DNA from 2 places in the Leucobacter viscericola genome. Region 1 is predicted to be linked to the other one. Evidence: predicted binding sites of a transcription regulator. Region 1 holds the regulator's gene; the other holds the start of a gene.
What was found. The regulator HrcA, encoded in region 1, represses chaperone genes, less so after heat shock. The targets are predictions, from matches to a motif close to TTNGCACTCGNNNNNNNCGAGTGCNAA.
Positions count from the first base shown of each region.

Region 1 (7,203 bases):
CGGATTCCTCGGCCTGCTTCACCTCGAAATCATCACGGAGCGTCTGCGCCGCGAATTTGACCTCGACCTGATTGCAACAGCGCCAAGCGTTGTCTACCAGGTCACGACCGAAGACAAAAAAGAGATCACCGTCACGAACCCGTCGGAGTACCCGACGGGCAAGATTGGCAGTGTGCGCGAGCCCGTGGTGCGCGTTGCGATCCTCGCCCCGAAAGACTACGTCGGCACCATCATGGAGCTCTGCCAGTCAAGGCGCGGCAGCCTGATGGGCATGGAGTACCTGGGTGAGCGCGTCGAACTGCGCTACAGCATGCCGCTCGGCGAGATTGTGTTCGACTTTTTCGATCACCTCAAGAGCCGCACGCAGGGGTACGCCAGCCTCGACTACGAGCCCATGGGCGAGCAAGAAGCCGATCTCGTGAAGGTCGACATTCTGCTGCAGGGTGAGCAGGTTGACGCGTTCAGCGCGATTGTGCACCGCGACAATGCCTACTCCTACGGCACGATGATGACGGAGCGGCTGCGCAAGCTGATTCCGCGTCAGCAGTTCGAGGTGCCGATTCAGGCCGCAATCGGTTCAAGGATCATCGCGCGCGAGAGCATCCGTGCGATCCGCAAGGACGTTCTTGCCAAGTGCTATGGCGGCGACATTAGCCGTAAGCGTAAGCTGCTCGAGAAGCAGAAAGAGGGCAAGAAGCGCATGAAGATGGTCGGCCGGGTTGAAGTGCCCCAGGAAGCCTTCATTGCTGCCCTCTCAGGGGACGTTGAGGGTAAGGACGCGGCCAAGAAGTGAGCTCGACCGAAAACAACCGGCGCAGCAGTCACGTTGAGATGCCGGTGACCTACGCTGCCGTTGGTGCATCAAAACTTGCCGATGTCGTGCGCTTTCCCCCTGAGGGCACCGAATCGTACTTAGAAGCCCTGCAGCTTGGCAGCGGTCAGGAGCGCTTCGTCGCGGCATCAAGCCTGCTGATGACCTGGGGTGCCCAGCGCGGCGCGGGCATCGAGGTCAGCGAGATCGTTCGGGGAACCGACGAGGCCTATGTTGGGCCCGAGTTTGATGAGAGTGGTCAGGCCCAGGGTATTCGGGTTCGAGAAGAGCAGTTTGGCCCTGACGGCGAACCCTACATCGTGCCCGGTACCTCGGCCGTGTTTACCCTGTCCGGGCAGACACCGCGCAGTGTTCTCGTTGTGTACACCGTTGACGAGGATCAGATGGCGGGCTTCGCCTGGGGCACTCGCGACGAAGACGGCGTTGTGGGAGAGCAGCGGTTTACCGTCGAGATTCGCGAGGATCAAACAGTGTGGGCCGTCGCCCGCGGTTTTCTCGCCTCCCCGAAGAGCGGCCTGTTGGGACTCAAGGGTAAGGCGCTGATTCGCGAGGCGGTAGAGCTGGCCAAGGATCAGCTCGAAGCGTTGGCGCCGGGAGCTGCGGATCGTGCCCAGCGTTCTTCCTGAGGGTGACCCGGCCCCCGAAGACGGATCCCTCCCCGCGAGTGTGCTCGAGGGGGCTGAGGATCGCCGTTTCTGTGTCTACGTGCACGTGCCCTATTGCCGGGTGCGCTGCGGGTACTGCGACTTCAATACCTACACCGCGAGTGAACTCGGTGGCACTAGCCAGGCGGACTACGCCAGTCAGGTGCAGCGGGAGCTGAGCTTTGGGGCTGGTGTGCTTAAGGATGCTGGCCTGCCGGAGCGGCCGGTGTCCACCGTGTTTTTCGGCGGCGGTACACCAACCCTGCTGCCCGCTGGTGATCTTATCGGGATGCTCGACGGGATCCGGCGCGAGTGGAGACTGGCTGACGGCGCTGAAGTGACAACGGAGGCGAATCCCGACTCGGTCGACGAGGCCTACCTGCACGCACTTGCCGAGGCGGGCTTTACCCGAGTGAGCTTCGGTATGCAGTCCGCCGTGCCCCATGTTCTTCGCACGCTTGACCGGACGCACTCGCCCGAACGCGTGCCGCTCGTCACACGGTGGGCGCGCGAGGCGGGTTTGCAGGTGAGCGTGGATCTCATTTACGGTACGCCGGGGGAGAGTCTCGCTGACTGGGAGCGCTCAATCGAAGCCGCGCTTGCGACCGAGCCGGATCATATTTCGGCCTATGCGCTCATCGTCGAGCAGGGCACAAAACTGGCGGCCCAGATTCGACGTGGTCAGGTGCCCGAGCCCGATGAGGATCTGCACGCCGAGATGTACGAGCTTGCAGACGCACGGTTTCAGGCCGCAGGCATGAACTGGTACGAAATCAGCAACTGGTCTCGTTCGCCCGAGACTCGCTCGCGCCACAACCTCGCCTATTGGACTGGCGAGGACTGGTGGGCCGCTGGGCCGGGTGCGCACAGCCATGTCGGCGGAGTTCGCTGGTGGAACGTCAAACATCCACGCCCCTACGCGGAACGCATCGCAAAGGGTGTCTCGCCCGCCCACGCGCGCGAGATCCTCAAGCCAGAGGCGAAACGCGCCGAGCGGGTGCTTCTGGAAACGCGTATCGCGGATGGTCTACCCGCAGATGTGCTCACCGTAGACGAACGACGGGCGATCCCCGAGCTGATTGCTGAGGAGCTTATTGATGGCCGCGCGGCCATTCGCGGCAGGATCGTGCCAACGCTTCGCGGGCGTCTGCTTGCCGACACCGTGGTGCACCGCCTGCTCGGGTGAATTCGCTGGGTGAATGCGCAGAGTGTCTGCGTTCACCCTGCGCTAGACTTGGCACTCAGTAGTGTCGAGTGCCAATGAACTCGCGAGGTGTGGAAGGAGTTGCCGTGGTTTCCGAGCGAAGTCTTGCGGTGCTCCACGCCATCGTGAGCGATTATGTCTCGTCGAACGAGCCTGTTGGGTCGAAGGCAATCGTTGATCGACACAGCTTTGGTGTGTCGGCCGCGACCATCCGCAACGACATGGCGCTGCTTGAAGAAGATGAGCTGATCGCGCAGCCCCACACCTCGTCGGGCCGTGTGCCAACAGACAAGGGCTATCGCCTGTATGTTGACACCCTCGCGAAGATTCGCCCACTCACCTCGGCCCAGCGCGCCGCGATCGAGCGTTTTCTGGGGGAGTCGGCCGACCTAGACGACGTGATGTCGCGCACCGTTCGTCTGCTTTCCCAGCTCACAAACCAGGTCGCGGTAGCTCAGTACCCCTCTCTTCGGCGCACGATGGTGCGACACATCGACCTGGTCGCCGTCGCTGAGGATCGTATTCTGTGCGTTCTCATTCTTGGCAGTGGGGTTGTCGAGCAGCAGCTCGCGCAGCTCCCCGCGGCGAGAGTGACGGAGGCGTGGACCCGCGGGCTTCGCGACCGGATCGCCGGCGCAACGGTTGGCCACGACGTTGACACAGCCGCCGCGGGAATCACGGAGCTACTGAGCAGCATCGACAGCTGGGCGCAACCCGGCGAGACCGAGCTTGTCAGCCAGGTTCTGGCGGTCGTGAGCACGCAGCTGCAGGCGAACCGCAGCGACCGCATTGCGATCGCTGGGGCCGCAAACCTTTCGCGCTCGGGTGAACTCGAGGGATCACTCGGATCCGTGCTCGAGGCGATCGAAGAGCAGGTCACACTCCTGCGGCTCTTTGACGAGCTCGTGCAAGACGGCCGCGATGTGTCCGCCTCAATCGGTCGCGAGAACGAGCCGTATGGCCTGGCTGCGACCTCGGTGATTGCCTCCAGCTACGAGGCTGAGGGCACCTCGGTTTCCCGTCTGGGTGTGCTCGGCCCGCTCCGCATGGACTACGCCAGCAACATCGCAACCGTGCGCGCTGTCGCAAGGTATCTCAATCATTTACTCGGTGAGGATCAGTAGATCCCCTGTCCGATACACACTTTCTCAACCTGATCATCCACCCTGTGAGGAGCTAACCCGTGGCCGACCACTACGAGACCCTCGGCGTGACCCGTGAGGCGACACCCGAAGAGATCAAGAAGGCCTATCGCCGTTTAGCGCGTGAGCTGCACCCCGATGTCAACCCGAGCGAAGAGGCCTCGGAGCGCTTTAAAGGTGTGACCCATGCCTACGACGTGCTGAGCGATCCCGAACAGCGGCAGCGCTACGACATGGGTGGCGGCCAGTCCGACATGGGCGGCTTTGGTGACATCTTTGAAACCTTCTTCGGCGGCGGTGGGTTCGGTGGCGGCCAGCGCGGCCCTCGCTCGCGCGCCGAGCGCGGTGACGACGCCATGATCCGTGTCGACGTCAGCCTTGAAGAGGTCATCTTCGGCGTACAGCGTGAGGTCACGATCAACACGGCCGTGCTGTGTGGCGCGTGCCAGGGAAGCTGCTGCCAGCCCGGCACCCAGCCCGTCACCTGTGACGTCTGTAATGGCCAGGGACAGGTGCAGCGCCAGGTTCGTTCGCTGTTCGGCAACGTTGTGACGATGCACCCCTGCGGAAGCTGCCACGGCTACGGAACAGTCATCGAGCACCCCTGCGTCGAGTGTGCCGGTAAGGGTCGTGTGCGTGAGCGCCGCACCCTTCCCGTAGACATCCCGTCGGGCATCGACACGGGCACACGCATGCAAATGCGCGGTGGCGGCGAAGTGGGCCCCGGTGGTGGGCCCAACGGTGATCTCTTCATCGAGTTCAGGGTCACGCACCACGACATCTTCAGCCGTGATGGCAACGACCTGCTGTGCACGATGCAGCTGTCGATGACCGATGCCATTCTGGGTGTCGAGTCGACGGTTCCCGGCCTCGACGGCGATATCAAGGTTGAGGTTGAAGCGGGCATTCAGTCCGGCGACATCATCACCATTCGCGCACGCGGCATCCAGGGCCTCCGTTCAACCAACCGCGGTGATCTGAAGATCGCCGTGCAGGTAGCGACACCCGAGAAGCTTTCAAACCGAGAGAAAGATCTCGTTCGTCAGCTCGCCGCTCTTCGCAAAGACGAGGCTCCGCACCTGGGTGAATTCCAGCAGAGCTTCTTCGGCAAGATTCGCGACCGCTTCTTCCGCCAGGGCTAGTCTGTCGTGGCCAATCTGTACTTTGCCGAGGGACCCAGCTCTGAGGGTTGGGTTCCTGGTGCGCTCGTCACTATTACGGGTGACGAAGCACGGCACGCGGTGCGCGTGAGTCGTCTGCGCGTCGGGGAACAGATTCTGGTTGGCGACGGTGCCGGTGTGATCGGTGTAGGACCGGTGGCGAGTGTCACCAAAGACTCGTTTGCCGTGCAGCTCGACAGTGTTCGGCGCGATCCCGAGCCCGCGGCTCGTGTAGTGCTCGTGCAGGCCCTAGCCAAGGGCGATCGTGATGAGCGGGCCGTGGAACAGGCGACCGAGTTTGGGGTCGACGACATCGTGCCGTGGCAGGCGGAGCGCTCGGTTTCGCGCTGGAACGATCCCGATAAGGCCGCCAAGGGGGTCGCGAAGTGGGCGAGGATCGCGCGCGAGGCTTCAAAACAATCGCTGCGGGCGAGGATCCCGGTTGTTCAGGAGCCCGTCTCGCTCGACGGGCTGTGCGCGATTGCCGGGCGCGAGTCCTCTCGTGTTGTTGTGCTGCACCCGCGCGGGTCCAGTGCGCTGAGCGCGTGGAACCATGACACGGACGGCGACATTTATCTTGTGGTCGGCCCCGAGGGTGGCCTCTCTGATGCTGAACTAGATGCGCTCGAGGCTGCTGGCGCCGAGATTAAGGTGCTGGGCGACACGGTTCTGCGCACGTCCTCTGCAGGCCCGGCTGCTCTCGCGGTGCTCAACGTGGCTCTTGGCCGCTGGTAGCGAATCCCTGCCATGTTGTCTGACGGCAGCGCTAGACTTGCCTGCATGGCAGAAGAGACGGTATTCGGCAAGATTGTGTCGGGCGAAATCCCAGTTGAGATCCTCGCGGAGACCGACCGTGTGATCGCGTTCCCCGACATTAACCCGCAGGCGCCGGTGCACGTGCTGGTGATCCCGAAGGCGACTCAGTATCGCAATGTTGCTGAACTCGCTGCGGGCGATCCAGAGACACTCGCCGATATGGTGGCTGTCGCACAGCGTCTCGCAGATGAACTCGCAGATGGCGAGTTCCGTCTTATCTTTAATTCTGGCGCGGGCGTCGGCCAGACGGTTTTCCACGTGCACGCGCACGTGCTTGCCGGTGATCTCAAGGAGAATGCACTCGTTGGAAGCTGAACCAACACCCACCCCGCAGTCGGGAGTCGTCGACGATCCTGAGCTGCAACGCACCGTGCTTCTTGCCGGTGTTGATCTCGCTTCCCTGCTGGGGCATCGGGACCAGCTCATCGCTGACCTTGAATCGCAGCACCCCGGTGTGGTGTTCCACGTTCGCGACGAAGTTCTTACACTGCGCGGGCCCGCTCTCGAGGTCCGTGCCGCTGAAGAGGTTGTGCGCGAGATCCTTGAGCTGGCCAGACGCAGCGGCACGGTCTCACGACGTGACGTGAGCGAAGTTACTCGGATGGTGCACGAAGGTAACGGTCCGACAGCCGCCCAGGTGCTGAGCGAACCAATCCTTACTGTTCGCGGTCGTGCGGTTCGCCCGCAGACCGCCGGGCAGCGGGCGTACATTAACGCCATCGAGGCGAACACGATTGTGTTCGGCATCGGCCCGGCTGGCACGGGTAAGACCTACCTGGCGATGGCCAAAGCGGTGCAGGCCCTGCAGCGGCGCGAAGTGTCAAAGATTATTCTGACGCGCCCGGCTGTCGAGGCGGGGGAGCGACTCGGATACCTGCCCGGAACACTCGAAGAGAAGATCGATCCCTACCTCCGTCCGCTCTTTGATGCGGTGGGTGCCATGATGGATCCTGACCTGGTGCCGAAGCTGCTCGCGAGTGGCACGATCGAGGTCGCACCGCTTGCCTACATGCGAGGCCGCACGCTGAACGAGGCGTTTGTGATTCTCGACGAGGCTCAAAACACGACTCCCGAACAGATGAAGATGTTTCTGACCCGGCTCGGATACGGCTCAAAAATGGTCGTGACCGGAGACGCCACTCAGGTTGACCTGCCCGCGGCTGTCAGCGGACTGCGGGTGGTGCGTCAGATTCTCAAAGACGTCGAAGACATCCACTTTGCAGAGCTGAGCTCAGACGACATTGTTCGGCACAGCCTGGTCGGACGGATCGTCGACGCATACCAAACCTACGATGAAGCAAAAGAAGCGAGAACCCAGTGAGCGTCGAGATTAACAACGAGTCGGGCATTGAGGTAGAAGAGGCCCGACTGCAGCGCCTCGCCGCTTTTGTGCTCGAGTCACTGC
Region 1 covers NZ_CP049863.1:401,322-408,524, reverse strand. The annotation lists gene lepA (translation elongation factor 4) at 1-793, shown strand, start outside; gene G7068_RS01940 (DUF1990 family protein) at 790-1,458, shown strand; gene hemW (radical SAM family heme chaperone HemW) at 1,439-2,662, shown strand; gene hrcA (heat-inducible transcriptional repressor HrcA) at 2,767-3,804, shown strand; gene dnaJ (molecular chaperone DnaJ) at 3,864-4,964, shown strand; gene G7068_RS01920 (16S rRNA (uracil(1498)-N(3))-methyltransferase) at 4,971-5,717, shown strand; gene G7068_RS01915 (histidine triad nucleotide-binding protein) at 5,763-6,113, shown strand; gene G7068_RS01910 (PhoH family protein) at 6,094-7,119, shown strand; gene ybeY (rRNA maturation RNase YbeY) at 7,116-7,203, shown strand, end outside.

Region 2 (7,203 bases), 950 kb from region 1:
AGCGGCTACGTGAAGCCGAGGCTGACGCGGCGCGGGTTCTCGCGCAGATAGGACAAACGAAATGAAAAATATCCACGACAATCCCGCAGATTTCGGGATGATCAAGGTCGATGAGTTCGACCTCTCGGACGGCTGCTGGCAGTTCGATTACGTGATGGTCTGGCAATCGATCACCGATAAACGCGTGTTCTACGTCGGCACGGACAGCGGGTGCTCCTGCCCTTCACCATACGAAGACGTGCAATCTATCGAAGACCTCGAACGCCTCAACCCTGACAACCCACGACCCCAGATCGAAACGCTGTTCCGATTGGGCGAGCAGAACTACACGTACTCGGCAGCAGAGTTGCAGCGTGGAGTGAGCGACATGGTTGCACGGGTCAAGAAGGCGCAGGAAGGACCGCGGAAATGAGTGAAGAGGGCTGCGTGGAGGGTTGTTGTGGCCCGGCGTGCGCTAGCAGGTGGCTGCATCCGTGCTGCGGGAAATGCTGCGAGGAAGGGCAAACGAAATGACGATGACACCAGAACAGAAACGCGCACAGATCGACAAGTTGCGCGAGTTGGCAGACTCGCAGTTCAACCTCTCGATTCCCGACGAGGCAAAGCGGGCAATTACTCGCGCTGCTGACGCTTTGGAAGCGACACCAGACACACCAGACGAGAACGACCGAAAAATGCTAGCTGCACAATTCCGCGAATACCTCGGGCAGGAAATCTACTGGTGCAGTCGTGACCATTCCGCGTGGAGTCACGGGACGATGGGTCTGGATGACTTCTCGCTCGCGGCTGACGATGACGAGATTATCGACTCACTTGTGGGTATCGCGCTTTCTCGTGCTGCTGTACCCGAGACAGCACCAAAACCGTCGCACAAATGCGGCTTCTGTAATTACCCATTCCCAGTTGGTGAAGGCGACCCAGACACCTGCAAGTACGCAAAATGCACAATCTGCGGCAACGAAGACGACTGGATTCCAGTACCGGAGAGGGGCGAGGGATGAGCGAGAAACCAGACGACGTTAAGACTTCGCCTTACGTGTCCACCACTACCCCGTGGTGGGCGGATGATGCGGAGTGGGCACGGGTGCGTGAGGGGGAAGCCCGAGTGGAGAAGGTCAAGCGTGAGCTTGAAGAGATGGATTCTGCCGCACCGGAGAGGGGCGAGGGATGAGCAAGGCGACCACGATCACAACTGAAGGAGAATCGGAAATGAACGAAGTGAAGATTTACCCGGCTCTGACGCAAGAAGATTTCACACCCAGCTCAGGAGATACCGTGCTCGGCGTCGTGTTGGTGGAGGACGAGCAAGCTGACTATGTGATGGCCTTCGGGCACATCGACCCCGAACTCTACGCCGCAGCGGTAAACGAGTACGACCGTAAGAACGCGGGCTACGACCCCGCATATGAAGCCAGCGACGTGATGCAGTGTTACGCGGTTACCGTTACGGCACCTCCCGAGTGGGTCATGTCGTGGGCCTCGGAGTACCAAGAGCACCCCGACCGTTTCCCGATCACGGTGGTGTCGCGATGACTAAGACGGCAGAGCAGGTATTTAAGGCCGCTTGGCATGAGGCTGATGCGGAAGGGAAAGAGGGCGAGCGAGTAGCTGCGGGGCTTGATGCTCTCCGGCTTGCTGGTTTGTTGGTGGGTGAGCCTAGCGAAGAACAGCGGGAACGGGCCAAGAAAGTTGCTAGCGGGGTATTCATTGACGGAAACCCATTCTCAAACGTTGAGGATGCGTGGATAGACGGTTTTACTGAGGGCTCCGCCCTCCCTGCTGCTGGTGTCACCCCACCCGCACCAACATGCCAAACCTGCAATGGAATTGGGCTTGTGGGTAGCAACCACATGAACTCTGGGGAGTGCCCTGATTGCGTGACTGCTATCAGGCTCGAACGCGAGAAGCAGGCGTTGGAGCGTGTGTGGAAAGCGATGGGGTGTGCCGGGAACCCAGACGCGTACAAGCCGAGCGTGCGCGACATCATGTGGAAACAGGTGGTGGAGTACTGCGAACGGCAGAACGCAGGCAACAACCGTCTACACCGCGAGAACGAGGAACTACGGGCTGCACTTGCCTCGCCGGTAGAGCCGGTAACGGTAAACGAAGCGAAACTCGCCGAGATTGTTTGTGAGCTCTTGCCGCTGGCGTGGGTGGATAGCTCAGAGATAAGTGGTGCTTCGGTGGGCCGCAATATCGCGCGAAAGATGACCGAAGGCAAAGACCTCTGGCTACGAGGTGGTGGGCGATGAGTGAGCGTGTCGTGTGGCGGCAACGACCATACCGCCACGAACGGAGGTATTCGAACCCGCGCAAATTCCCCTACCTGGTCGAATGGGGAAATACGCGCCTCACAACACCCGCGAAAGTCCGAATGTATGCGGTAGCGCGCCTCGTGGCACTCGTCTGGGTGCTCAGGGGGCGCACAGGAGTCTTCATTGAGAGGCGGGGTGATCGTAGTGAGTGAGGGATACACGCCAACCACGGAACAAGTGCGTTCAGGGTATGCGAGCGACCCAGTAGGTGAGTACCACGACCCGATCAATGCGGCAGCGAATGAGCGAGCGGCAGCGCGAGGGTTTGATCGGTGGCTTGCTGAGGTTGAGCGTGCCGCCGCCGAGAAAGCATGGGGCGATCTTGCTCGGATTGCATACCCGCTGTACGAAGCGGCCGAGGCGGCCTATGTGGGGCACAAGGAACCGTCAACGCTACTCGCGCCACTCGGGAAGCTTGCCGCGCAGACAAACCCGTATCAACGAGAGGAAGAGAAATGAGCGTAACCGTGGCGCTAATGCTGTCCGCGCTCCCGTTTGCGATCGTCGCTTTTGGCGGCTTAGTAAATGCCGGTGTTGAGAGCGGGATTGATGATCGGAAGGCAACGACATCCGCGCGTGTAGCAGTGTGGTGCGGGTCGGTTGCCGTGACCCTGTTTATCGCTGGACTTTGGGCGGGAGTGGAATGGTGAGCGGAAAGCTTGATCTTGACGAGTTAGAACGCATGCCGGTGGCGAAGCATAGCCCACATGTGCGGGCCCTGATCGCTGAGCTCCGAGAAGCACGCGCCGCCATCGAGAGAGTACGCGCGTTACATCATGTACCAGTTGAGCCGTCACGCGACCGACGCTTTAGTCATCGAGACGAGGAATGCGTGTCGTGCGGTGAGCTCGCACCGTGCTCGACCGTCCGGGCGGTCGATGCGGGCTAGTCTGGGGTCATGATTGCTCGCGCCCATCTCGCTCTCGAAGCTAACGCGGTCCCGCCTGAGGATCGTCACACCCGTGACCTCTCCACCTTTGAAATGGTGGAGGTCACGGGCGAGGGCGAGACATGGGAGGCCGCAAAGTCAGCGTGCGTGATCCCGGAAAACGCGCTCATCATCTCCTGGATCAAAGAGTAAGTTATCCACAGATTCCCGTAACCGCCACATCGGGGCGTGAAGCGCGGGCAAGCTGGGTGCATGTGGACTTGCTTGAAGTGCGGTGGACCAATGGGCAGGGAGAGCGCGAGCGTGCTCCGGTGCAGCGAATGCGGTGAGGGCAGAATCCTCGCGCCGCTCCCGGATCGGCTACCTTGGGAACCCGAAACCCCCTAGCCTCGGATCAGCTCAGGGGCGTATTCTGCCTGCATGTGTGCATCATACGGACTCAGCGGATCAGGTGAGCGGATCGAGCTGCCGGACGGGTTAGAGCCTCTGAGCGAGAAGGATTCGCAAGCGCTTCTGTCTGAGTGGATGGAGCAGCGCAGCGGGAGCGCGAAGATCACCGGCAAGAACGCAGTCAACCTCAACCCGATTATCCGTGCGAATGAATCGGGGGAGCGTGAGCTGCTGATGGCGTGGTGGTGGATCTGGCTCGACAGCAGCGGCCCGGTGAAATTCTCGGCATTCAACTCGCGCGATGACAAACTCCTACGGTCATGGAAGCGCCCCTTTCAGCACCGCGCAATCCTCCCCGCATCCTGGTACGTCGAAAAGGGCGGGAAGTTCCACCTCCCAGAGCATGAGCCGTTCGGCATCGCGGCACTCACCAACACCGTTACTCGAGAAGACGGCACCGAGCTTGTCACTTACTCGATGGTCACCCGCGACTCCGTAGGCGAAGCCGCCGACTATTGGCCGCGCATGCCGCTCGTGCTCCCACAAGACCTGTATTCCGATTGGCTCGACCCCAAGCGTCCCGGCGACGAATCGCTCGTGTCAGAGGTGCAGCACGGCTCCGACGAAATCTCACGCACACTCACCGCGGCATGAATGTCAGCCCCCTGCCGTACCCTCAACTCCTGACCGCAGGAGAGCACCATGAAATACATCGACAACCTGATCCAAATCGACACCAACACATGGATCGTGCTACGCGAGATCAGGCAACACCCCAAGGCCATCATCCACAAAATCACCGACACAACCGGCGCGGACCGCTACATGGTGATGAAATGGGAATCCGACCCCGCACAGCGCCGCATGACAGGGATCTACAACGGACTGACCGAGGCCGAGAAAACCGTACCGTGGCCAAGCACACGCCCAACCACGCAAAGCAACCGCGGAATCGGGCCAGGCGGCTACCAGTAAACACAAAAGACCCCCTCGCCCGAACGCGAGAGGGAGCTTACTTGGTTACTTCCAGTTTCTCTTACTGGGCACTGTCTGACACTCATCGCTGAGCAGCCACTTTTGAGCAATTTTCCAGCACCCTTTATTAGCACTCTCAGGTAGCGAGTGCTAATCTAAAACCACTTGAGCGCCCCAAGCTCAAGCACCACACTTGGAAGGAGATTAATTCATTATGTCCATGTCTTTTGATCCTTTTACCGAGATGGAACGCATTGCCAACAGCGTGACGCAACGATCACCGATGCGCGCAATGCCAGTCGATCTCTATCGAGACAACAACGCCTACGTGCTCAACGCCGACCTCCCAGGAATGGACCCAGGATCTATCGACGTTGATGTTGACGGACAAATCCTCACCATCCGAGCCAACCGGACAACCGCGCGAACAGACGGCGTGAAATGGCTCGCCAAAGAACGACCAGCGGGAAGCTACCTGCGACAGTTCAGCATCGGTGAAGGAGTCGACACTACCGCAATCTCAGCAAACTACGAGAACGGCGTGCTCAGTCTCATTATTCCCATGAGCGAGAAGGCAAAACCACGAAAGATTGAAGTCCAAACCGGCATGAGCGTGCCAGACGGACACAAAGAACTCGCCACCTAATCAGCGGGGCAGGTAAATGAGAGGTGGGGCCATCCGGGTCCCACCTCTTGTTGTTTGTGAAACAGGATCCTTTGACACGGCAAACTGCACCGGACACAAAAATAACCCCCTCGCTCAACCCGTAGGTCAAGCGAGGGAGCAAGGGTCACACCGTGTCTTCGGTGTCGCTGCCGGTACGTGTGATGTTCGCGCCAGCGAGGCTGCCAACTCCGAGAAGTCCGACGCCCGCGGTCACGAGCCCTCCGTCGCCGTTGAGTCCGCCGATAATGGCGAGTGCGGCACCTGTGGCCGCGCTGATCAGATACGCGCCGAGGCGCGCGAACTCTGTAGGTTTCATGTTCTTATCCTCCGTTAATCAGACGTGCGAGAAGTGTTGCACCGCCAGCGCCAATCACACCGACAACAACAGTTGGCAGCCAAGAGAAGCGTGAGACTTGATTGCCAACCGTTCCAAGCTGTGATTCGAGCGTTGTTACACGGGTATCGAGCGAGCGAATATCCGCGGCGTCGCCCTCCTGCCGAATCGTCGCGCCCTCGATCATGCGCAACCTACTGGAATGCGAATCAAGACGCTCATCGACCTTCGCGAGGCGCTCCACGATCACTTCAAGCTTTGCAAGCCGCTCCTGGGTGTTCTGGCCTTGCTTCCAGAGATCACCCATCCCGATTCCACCGGGCGGGGCTGCGGTCATTTCGAGACTCGCTTGAACTTCGCCCAGCCACCGCCATCAGTAACAAACGGTGTCACTCCGAGCTGCTTCGCGAACGCATCAGCCGCGCGCTGGGTTGAGAGTTCCATCTGGAACTTGGGGCCGAAGATGAGCCAGCGGCCCTGACCTTTGCCCGCTGCATGCTCGTAGAATGCCATCAACATGTTGTGCTCCTTGCGTTTTGGTGTTGGTGCTGCGGGCTTAGCCGGTGCAGCGTGTTTGGGTAGCGCAATCGCGCCGAGGTTGTGTGGGTGAGCCCATGCGCCGCCGGACCATGCACGATCCCACCGGAGTTCCCAGTGGCAGTGCGGCCCGGTCGTGTAGCCGGAGTTCCCGGATAGGCCGATGATCTGGCCAGCGGTCACCCACTGCCCGTACTGCACATCGATACGTGACAGATGCCCGTACCTTGCGATTAGGCCATCAGAGCGGCGAATATCAACAGTGAGGCCTTCACCGTTCGCCCAAACCCCGTTAATCTGGCCTCGCGCGCCGTCGCCGCCAGCAAACACGACCTGGCCATCAAAGCTCGCCGCGAGTGGTGTCCCAACCCCAACAGCAAAGTCGGTGCCGTAATGCCACCAACTGCCGCCGTCACGAGGCCCAGGCCACTCAGACACGAGCGCCGGATCGAGCGGGTAATAAAGTTGCGCCATGAATTTCCCCTCCTTACATGCAAAAACCCCGCTACCTGGCGGGGTCTAGTTGGTTTCGGCTTGCGGTGGATCTGGGGGTGACTCAGCCTTACGGATCGCCTGCACCGCGGCAAGAATCATGCCGTCACTAATCACCGAGCTATCACCTCCCGGCTCCGACACCTTGCTAGCCAGTGCAGACTCATACGCGGCATCCCACCCCGGCTGAGCCGACAACCTCCACCCCTGCTGCGACGCCCAAAACGGCGCATCAGGAACCCCCTCAGAAGCGGCACACGCCGTCACCCGCTGAATAATCAACTGATCCCCGGCAAGCTTCGCCTGAGTCAAATACGACATCACATACTCCTTACGATGAGGCAGGCCACGACCCATGCCCCAAAAACGAGGTAGAGGCCGCGGTATGCAAATTACGGATCGTGCATCGCCCAGTAGCAGAATCCACCCACCCCAGACCGGGAACACTGCCACCACCAACAACCGAGATCGGTTTGTTGAGCGGCGGATACGCGGCAGCAGGCAACGTGAACGCAGGCGCAAGCACACCATTCGCCGCGACACTCGCCGTGTACTTCACATCAAATTCGAGATAAATGATTCCTAGCTTGCGCATCCAACGGCA
Region 2 covers NZ_CP049863.1:3,144,979-3,152,181, forward strand. The annotation lists gene G7068_RS13655 (hypothetical protein) at 1-65, shown strand, start outside; gene G7068_RS13660 (DUF7574 domain-containing protein) at 62-412, shown strand; gene G7068_RS13665 (hypothetical protein) at 510-1,001, shown strand; gene G7068_RS13670 (hypothetical protein) at 998-1,171, shown strand; gene G7068_RS13675 (hypothetical protein) at 1,210-1,533, shown strand; gene G7068_RS13680 (hypothetical protein) at 1,530-2,252, shown strand; gene G7068_RS13685 (hypothetical protein) at 2,460-2,774, shown strand; gene G7068_RS13690 (hypothetical protein) at 2,771-2,965, shown strand; gene G7068_RS13695 (hypothetical protein) at 3,214-3,396, shown strand; gene G7068_RS13700 (SOS response-associated peptidase family protein) at 3,625-4,248, shown strand; gene G7068_RS13705 (hypothetical protein) at 4,297-4,569, shown strand; gene G7068_RS13710 (Hsp20/alpha crystallin family protein) at 4,784-5,215, shown strand; gene G7068_RS13715 (hypothetical protein) at 5,361-5,552, opposite strand; gene G7068_RS13720 (hypothetical protein) at 5,557-5,907, opposite strand; gene G7068_RS13725 (M23 family metallopeptidase) at 5,904-6,581, opposite strand; gene G7068_RS13730 (hypothetical protein) at 6,627-6,920, opposite strand; gene G7068_RS13735 (hypothetical protein) at 6,931-7,203, opposite strand, start outside.
Region 2: G7068_RS13710 (Hsp20/alpha crystallin family protein) is a predicted target of HrcA. The motif match lies at 4,697-4,723, and genes of this name have one in related genera.